DNA from 2 places in the Propioniciclava sp. MC1683 genome. Region 2 is predicted to be linked to the other one. Evidence: predicted binding sites of a transcription regulator. Region 2 holds the regulator's gene; the other holds the start of a gene.
The links. Region 2 encodes HrcA, which represses chaperone genes, less so after heat shock. Its sites were predicted from a motif close to TTGGCACTCGNNNNNNNCGAGTGCCAA; they were not measured.

Region 1 (4,410 bases), on a different contig from region 2:
GGACGCCGACTCGCTCGTCACCGGTCAGGCCGAGGCCGTCGGAGAGCACCGAGGCGGCGTGCACGAGGGCGGAACCGCCACCGGCGACGATGCCCTCCTCGATGGCCGCACGGGTGGCGCTCACGGCGTCCTCGATGCGGTGCTTCTTCTCCTTCATCTCGACCTCGGTCGCAGCGCCGACCTTGATCACGCACACGCCACCGGCCAGCTTCGCGACCCGCTCCTGGAGCTTCTCGCGGTCCCAGTCGGAGTCGGTGCGGGAGATCTCGCCCCGCAGCTGCTCGACGCGACCCGCCACCGCGGACGCCTCGCCGGCGCCGTCGACGATGGTGGTGTTGTCCTTGGTCACCACGACGCGGCGGGCGCGGCCCAGCACGTCGAGGCCGACCTGGTCGAGCTTGAGGCCGACCTCGGCGGCGACGACCTGGCCGCCGGTGAGGATCGCGATGTCCTCGAGCATGGCCTTGCGGCGGTCGCCGAAGGCGGGGGCCTTGACGGCCACCGAGGTGAAGGTGCCGCGGATCTTGTTCACCACGAGGGTGGACAGGGCCTCGCCGTCGACGTCCTCGGCCACGATGAAGAGCTGGCCGCCGGCGCCGATGACCTTCTCCAGCAGCGGCAGGAGGTCGGCCATCGAGCTGATCTTGCCCGAGTGGATGAGGATGTACGGGTCGTCGAGGATGGCCTCCATGCGCTCAGGGTCGGTCACCATGTACGGCGACAGGTAGCCCTTGTCGAACTGCATGCCCTCGGTGAACTCGAGCTCGGTGCCCAGCGTGTTGGACTCGTCGACGGTGATGACGCCGTCCTTGCCGACCTTGTCGAAGGCGTCGGCGATGAGCTCGCCGATCTCGGAGTCACGGCTGGAGATCGTCGCGACCGAGGCCATGTCGGCGGTGGTGTCGACCTGGCGGGCGACCTTGTGGAGCTCCTCGCCGAGGGCGTCCACGGCCTTCTCGATGCCGCGCTTGATGCCGACCGGGTTGATGCCGGCCGCAACGGCGCGCAGGCCCTCGTGGACCAGCGCCTGGGCGAGCACCGTCGCCGTCGTCGTGCCGTCACCGGCGACGTCGTTGGTCTTGGTGGCGACCTCCTTGGCGAGCTGTGCGCCGAGGTTCTCGTAGGGGTCGTTGAGCTCGACCTCCTTGGCCACGGTCACGCCGTCGTTGGTGATCGTCGGGGCGCCCCACTTCTTGTCGAGCACCACGTACCGGCCCTTCGGGCCGAGCGTCACCTTCACGGCGTTGGCGAGGGCGTCGACGCCACGCTCGAGCGAGCGGCGCGCCTCCTCGTCAAACTGAAGGATCTTGGGCATGGATGACTTCCTTACTTGGAGACGACGGCGAGGATGTCACGAGCGTTCAGGAGCAGGTACTCCTGGCCGTCGTACTTGACCTCGGTGCCGCCGTACTTGGAGAAGATGACGACGTCGCCCTCGGCGACGTCCAGCGGAACGCGGTTGCCGTTGTCGTCGATGCGGCCGGGACCGGTCGCCACGACCTTGCCCTCCTGCGGCTTCTCCTTGGCGGTGTCGGGGATGACCAGGCCCGAGGCGGTGGTGGTCTCTGCCTCCAGGGGCTGGACGAGGACGCGGTCCTCGAGCGGCTTGATCGTGACGGTCACGATGGTGCCCTTTCTTCGTGTTGGGGCCCCGGTGCGGGACCCACGGTTTCGTTCGATGTGCGCCGCCCAGGCGTCGTCGCGGTGCCGCCGTGGGCTGGCAGACTCGATGGTCGAGTGCCAACACAGACTCTATCCACGCGTTGGCACTCGTTCAACCCGAGTGCTAATCCGGGAGGGACTGCGCCTGCCCCGCCCGCCCGCACACGAGGACGCGCGCCCCGTCCCGGGTGGGGGTGACCACGAGCGTCGCGACCCCCCTGCCCCTGAGCCTGAGTCGCCGGCGCAGGGCGGCGGGGTCGAACTCGAGGCCGCGCTTCTTGATCTCGAGAGTACCGACGCCGCGCTCACGTACCCACGCGCGCAGCACCTTCTCGTCGAACGGCAGCACCTCGCGCACGGCGAAGACCGTCGCGAAGGGGGTCGGCATGTCCCACGGGGCACTCAGGTAGGCGATGCCGTCGGTGATGCGGTGGGCCTTCACCAGCCCGGCGAACTCGTCGACGAGCCCGGCGCGGACGACCGCCCCGTCGGGTTCGTAGAGGTACTCCTCGATAGCGCCCACCCCGGCAGACGGACGGCCGGTGTCGGCGAGCTCGACCCCGTCGACGATCGCGGCGCGGCGGCCCGGGCGGGCGCCCGGCCCGGCCCACAGGGCGCACTCGACGACGCTGCCGGCGTCGGAGACCCACTCGGCCTCGACCGTGTCGACGATCAGGCTGTGCGGCACCCCCGGCCCGAGCTTCACGCATGCGGGGCGGGTGCCGTCGAGCAGCGCCTCGACGAACGGCCACGGCGGGCTGAGGTCCTCCACGCGCCACGAGCGGCCGGCCCCGGTGCGGCGGGCAGGGTCGGCGAACACGGCCAAGTCGGGGTCGGACGCCGCGAGCTGCGGCCACAGATCGGTGACGTCGCCGACGAGCACTTCGGTGCCGAGGTTGGCCTGCGCGAGCACGGCGGTGACCTCGTCGCGCTCGACGGCGATGACGTGGAGGCCCGCGTCCTGGAGCGCCAGCGCGTCCACGCCGAGGCCGCACCCGAGGTCGGCGACGCGCGTCGCCCCGGTGGCGGCGAGCCGGGCAGCCCGGCGGGCGGCCACCGGCCAGCGCGTGGCCTGCTCGAGGCCGTCGGCGGTGAGGAACAGGTTTTCGGCGCGGGGCCCGAGCTTGGCGACGGCGCGGCGGCGCAGGGCGACCTGGTCGAGGACGGCCGCCGCTTGGTCGGGTTCCACGAGCGCGCGCAGGCGGGTGGCGGCACCGAGCGATCCCGGGTCGGCCTCGGCCGCGGCAGCGCGCAGGGCCGGGCCCGCGGCGTCCGAGACGAGCCAGCGGGCAGTGGCGACGTCCACGCTCAGCCGACGATGTGGATGACGACCAGGCCGTCGGGCGACTTGGTGCCCGCGACCTCCCACGCCCAGTCGACCGCGCGGGTGATGCCGGCGGCCAGGCCGTACTTCGCGCGGGTCGCGGTGGCCGCCTCGGCGAGCTGGTCGCCCTCGGTGACGAGCTCGGCGCGGCCCTCGAACACCGGCTCGGTACGCAGGGCCTTGCCGGAGCCGGACGCCGCCTGCACCGACACCACGTGGCTGTGGCCGAGCCGGTCGACCCACGGGGTGCTGTGCGGGGTCCAGATGCCGACCGTGTCCTCGCCCAGCCGCACGACGTACTCCGACGACGTGGTGGCCGTGCCGTCGGCGGCGAAGGTGGTCACGCAGATGCGGTCGGCGTCGCCGAGGCTCACGGGTGGGTCCCGTCGGCCGGGCCCTCGGGCAGGGCGCCGCGCTCGGCCGCCTTGTTGGCGATCGCGGCGCTGCGGCCGGAGTTGACCTCGTCGAGCGTCGAGCGGCGGACCTGTCCCTGCGTGCGCGTCGGCAGGCCGAGGCCCAGGCCGAGCAGCAGGCCACCCGCGAGCGCCACGCCGGCGATCATGGTGGTCGTCGTGACCGGGTTGGCGATGACGCGCGCGCTGTCGTAGCGCTGCGCGGCGCCGATGATCTCCTGCATGTCCCAGCCGAACCGGAACAGCCAGACGCCCGCGCCGACGAGCGCGGCGAGGCCGAGCAGGCCGAGCAACCACTTCAGAGGCTTCATGGGCGGCAGCCTATCGCCGGGCTCCGGCGGGGCGGCAAGCCATCGCCCGGGGGACTCCCCGGGAGGACTAACGTTGGGGGGGCGACCCAGGAAAGGACCAGCGATGCGCGTTCTCGTCACCGGCGGCGCCGGCTACATCGGCTCCCACACCACCCTCGCCCTCCTGCGCGAGGGCCACGAGGTGCTCGTGGTGGACGACCTGTCCAACAGCTCCGAGGAGTCGCTGCGCCGGGTGGCCGGGCTGGCCGGGCGCGAGGCGTCCTTCGTCGAGGCGAACGTGCGGGACGAGGCTGCGTTGGAGGAGGCCTTCGCCGGCTTCTCCCCCGAGGCCGTGATCCACTTCGCCGGCTGGAAGGCCGTGGGCGAGTCGACGCAGATCCCGCTGACGTACTACCGCGAGAACCTCGAGTCCACGATCACCCTGCTCGAGGTCATGGCCCGGCACGCGTGCCACAAGATCGTGTTCTCGAGCTCGGCGACCGTGTACGGCGAGCTGTCCGAGCCGCCCTTCGTCGAGGACGCCCCCACCGGCGCCACCAACCCCTACGGCCGCACCAAGCACATGATCGAGCAGATCCTGGAGGACGCCTCGGCGGCCGACCCCGAGCTGCGCGTGGCGGTGCTGCGCTACTTCAACCCGATCGGCGCCGACCCCTCGGGCCGCATCGGCGAGGACCCGAAGGGCATCCCCAACAACCTG
Region 2 (4,410 bases):
GCGCCCCGGCGACGTCGTCACCGTCGCCGACCGCGAGGCGGAGGCGGAGCTCACCGCCGCCTTCGGCCGGGCCACCCCGGGCGCGTTGGTGGTGGGGGAGGAGGCCTCCTTCGCCGACCCGACCGCCCTGCGCGCGCTGCCCGACGCCGAGCACGCCTGGGTCGTCGACCCGGTCGACGGCACCCGCAACTTCGCCGCGGGCACCCACGACTTCGGCGTCATGGTCGCCGAGGTCCGGCGCGGGGAGGCCACCCGCGGCTGGATCTGGCAGCCGCTCCACGACGCCCTCTACCTCGTCGAGCGCGGCGCCGGCGTCACCTGCAACGGGACGCCGCTGGCCCGGCTCGACCCGGGGCCCGGCCCGTGGGAGGTCGCCGTGTGGCCGCGCCTGCGGCACACCCGGGCGCCCGGCCTGCGGCTGCGCCCGACGCGCGGCTCGTGCGCGATCGACTACCCGGCGCTCGCGCGCGGGGAGCTGCACGGGCTGGCGTACCGCTCGATCCACCCCTGGGACCACCTCGCGGGCACGCTCATGGTGACCGAGCTGGGCGGGGCGGCGTGCGTCGACGGGCGCGCCTACGCGCCCGGGGTCACCGGGAGGATGCTGACGGTCGGGGCCTCGCCCGAGGTCGTGGAGCTGGCGTCGCGCCGGCTCGCCCCCTGAGGGGCCCGCTCAGCGGTTGATCAGCGGCAGCGTCGGGCGCTGGCGTGGCCGCCCGGCCTCGCGCATGCGGGTGATCGCCTGCGCGACGAACTGCTCGGCCGGCTCCTGCGGCCACGGCCAGTCGGGAGCCCACGCGCCGGCCGCACCCCTGCCCGCGTGGTACAGCGCCTGCGCGCGCTCGTGCAGCCACTGCATCTCGCCCCGCTGCGTGCCGGCGCCGTCCATGTTCAGCGCCGGCCCGTGCCCAGGGATGATCACGCAGTCGCGGGGCAGCATGCCGGCCACCCAGTCCAGGGAGGCGCCCCACTCCCCGGGCCACGAGTCGGTGCCGGCGGACGGCTCGGCGGAGGTCTCGAGCAGGTCGCCGAGGAAGGCCACCTTGCGCCCGGGCACCACGGCGACCACGTCGTGGTCGGTGTGACCGCGGCCGAAGTGGGCCAGCTCGACGTGGCAGTCGCCCAGGTTGACCGCGGACGCCATCGCGATCGTCCGCGACGGCGCTGGGGTGCCCTCCGCGCAGGCGCGGGCCAGGTGCTCGTGGCCGAGGGTGACCAGGTCCCCGAACGCGGCGAGGCCGCCGACGTGGTCATAGTGGGCGTGCGTGACGACGACGTGGGTCAGGGGGACGCCCCCGGCCACGGCTTCGGCCGCGGCCCGGATGGCGCGGCCCTGCTCGGGGGAGCTGCCGGTGTCGACGAGGAGGGCCCCGGTCGACCCCACGACGAGGCCGACGTTCACCCCCTCGGGCTCGGCCACCGCGACGTGCACGCGGTCGGCGACGGGCACGAACGGTCCCAGGCTGTACTCCACCCGGCCACCCTAGCGAGGGCGCCCGACCCGATGGCGTAGACTGGCACTCTGTCAGGTCGAGTGCCAAGGAGGTGGAGCGTGCTGGACGACCGCAAGCTGGCCATCCTGCGCGCCATCGTCACCGACTACGTCTCCAGCCAGGAGCCCGTGGGCTCCAAGGCCCTCGTCGAGCGGCACAACCTGAACGTCTCCCCGGCCACCGTGCGCAACGACATGGCGGTGCTGGAGGAGGAGGGCTACATCACCCAGCCGCACACCTCGGCCGGGCGCATCCCCACCGACAAGGGCTACCGCCTGTTCGTCGACCGCCTGTCCACGGTCAAGCCGCTGACCTCGGCCGAGAAGCGCGCGATCACCCAGTTCATGGCCGGTGCCCTCGACGTCGACGACGTCGTGCGCCGCACGGTGGCCCTGCTGGCGCAGATCACCCGCCAGGTCGCGATCGTCCAGTACCCGGTGCTGTCGAGCATGGTCATCCGCCACGTCGAGGTGCTCCGCCTGGGCGCCGACCGCGGCCTGGTGATGTGCGTCAGCGCCACCGGTGCGGTCGAGCAGCGCCTCGTCGTGCTCCCGCCCGAGGGCGACCGGCACGACGACGACCTCGCGCTCGTCCGGGGCCGGCTCGCCGAGCTGCTCGTCGGGGCCACGCCCCGCGAGGCCGTCGACCGGCTGGCCACGTTCACCGACCAGCTGCCGCCCGCGGCGTCCGGCCTCGCGGCCACGATCGTGGCCGCCCTGCTCGACATCGTGACCGACGACCCCGGCGCCCGCGTCGCCGTCGCCGGCGTGCCCAACCTGACCCGGTTCGGCGACCAGTTCGAGACCACCGTCAAGCCGGTGCTCGAGGCCCTGGAGGAGCAGGTCGTCCTGCTGCGCCTGCTGGGCGAGGCCACCTCGCCCACCGACGTGACCGTGCGGATCGGGCACGAGAACCCCTACGCGCCGCTGCAGGCCACCTCGGTCGTGGCGTCGGGCTACGGCACCGACGAGCGCGCCTGGGCCACGCTGGGCATCGTGGGCCCCACCCGTATGGACTACCCTTCGGCCATCGCCTCCGTGCGCGCTGTCGCACGGTACGTTGGCCGGTTCCTCGCCGAAGCCTGATCCCGCACACCAAAGGAACATGTTGAGCGACTACTACGAGGTCCTGGGCGTCCCCCGGGACGCGACTGCCGAGCAGGTCAAGAAGGCGTACCGCAAGCTCGCGATGAAGTACCACCCCGACGTGGCCGACGACCCCGCCTCGGCGGAGAAGTTCAAGGAGATCGGCGAGGCCTACGCCGTGCTGTCCGACGACAAGAAGCGGCAGATGTACGACTTGGGCGGCGACCCGATGCGTGGCGGCGGTGGCTTCGGCCCTGGCGGCTTCGGCGGGTTCGGCCCGGGCGGGGCGGCCGGTTTCGACGTCGGCGGACTGTTCGACGCCATGTTCGGCGCGCAGGGGTCGCGGGGACCGCGCAGCCGCGTCCGCAAGGGGCAGGACGCCCTCGTGCGGCTCAACCTGACCCTGGCCGAGGCGGCGTTCGGGACGACCAAGCCGATCCGCGTCGACACCGCCGTCATCTGCCCCACCTGCACGGGCAAGGGTGCCGCCGACGGCACCGAGCCGGTCACGTGCGGTACCTGCCACGGCGCCGGCGACGTGCAGACGGTCCAGCGCTCGTTCCTGGGCGACATCCGCACGGTCCAGCCGTGCCCCACCTGCCGCGGCTACGGCACGACGATCCCGCACCCCTGTGGCGAGTGCTCCGGCGAGGGCAGGGTGCGCTCCACACGGACGATCAACGTCAAGATCCCCGCGGGCGTGAGCACCGGCAACCGCGTGCACCTCGACAGCCAGGGCGAGGTCGGACCCGGCGGTGGTCCCTCGGGCGACCTCTACGTCGAGCTGTCGGTCAGCAACCACGACGTCTTCAAGCGCGACGGCGACAACCTCGAGATGGTGGCGCGTCTACCCATGACGGCGGCGGCCCTGGGCACCGAGGTCTGGATCGACACGCTCGAGGCCGACGTCGAGGGCACCCTCGAGGAGGAGTCCCGCGTGCGCCTGGAGGTCCCGGCCGGGACGCAGTCGGGCACGCGCCTGGTCGTGACGGGTCGCGGCGTGCCGCGGCTGCGTGGCGCCGGACGCGGCGACCTCGGCGTTACGCTGTTGGTGCAGACACCGCAGTCGCTGGACGAGACCCAACGCGACCTCCTGCGCAAGCTGGCCGAGGCGCGCGGCGAGACCCGTCCCGCGGCGACGGTGTCGCGCGGCGCCACGAACAAGGGCTTCTTCAGCCGCCTGAAGGACGCCTTCGCGGACTGACGCCGAGGACACACCGCCGAGCACCCGAGCGAGCCGAGGAGACATGACCGAAGCCCTGTTCCTGGCCGACCTGCACTCCCCGCAGGTGGGCGACACCGTGACCGTCGACGGCGACGAGGGACGCCACGCCGCTGCGGTGCGCCGCATCCGGGTGGGGGAGACCATCATGGTCGCCGACGGCGCCGGGACCGGCGTGCGTGGCGAGGTCACCGCGACCGACCGCGCCTCGGTGACCCTCGAGGTGGCGGAGGTGCTGACCAGCCCCGAGGCCCCCATCCGCTACCACGCGGTGCAGGCCCTCGCGAAGGGCGACCGGGCCGAGCTGGCCGTCGAGATGCTGACCGAGCTCGGCATCGACCGGATCATCCCGTGGCAGTCGAGCCGGTCGGTGGTGAAGTGGACCCACGACCGTGAGGAGCGGCAGCTGGGCCGCTGGCGGACGACCGCCCGCGAGGCCACCAAGCAGAGCCGGCGCCTGCGCGTGCCCATCATCACCTCCGCGATGACGACGCGCGAGCTGGTCGAGCTGATCCCGACCATGGCGGTCACGTTCATCCTCCACGAGGGGGCCGAGCTGACACTGCGTCACTTCGACCTGCCCGAGGAGGGCGACGTCCTGATCATCATC

Region 1: the regulator HrcA is predicted to act here: its motif matches at 1,718-1,744, upstream of groES (co-chaperone GroES).

The regions. Positions count from the first base shown of each region.
Region 1 is NZ_JACJFX010000010.1:28,220-32,629, forward strand. It holds gene groL (chaperonin GroEL) at 1-1,315, opposite strand, end outside; gene groES (co-chaperone GroES) at 1,327-1,623, opposite strand; gene H5397_RS18825 (class I SAM-dependent methyltransferase) at 1,787-2,968, opposite strand; gene H5397_RS08450 (hypothetical protein) at 2,971-3,360, opposite strand; gene H5397_RS08455 (hypothetical protein) at 3,357-3,710, opposite strand; gene galE (UDP-glucose 4-epimerase GalE) at 3,814-4,410, shown strand, end outside.
Region 2 is NZ_JACJFX010000004.1:61,980-66,389, reverse strand. It holds gene H5397_RS03600 (inositol monophosphatase) at 1-664, shown strand, start outside; gene H5397_RS03595 (MBL fold metallo-hydrolase) at 674-1,474, opposite strand; gene hrcA (heat-inducible transcriptional repressor HrcA) at 1,553-2,578, shown strand; gene dnaJ (molecular chaperone DnaJ) at 2,598-3,782, shown strand; gene H5397_RS03580 (16S rRNA (uracil(1498)-N(3))-methyltransferase) at 3,826-4,410, shown strand, end outside.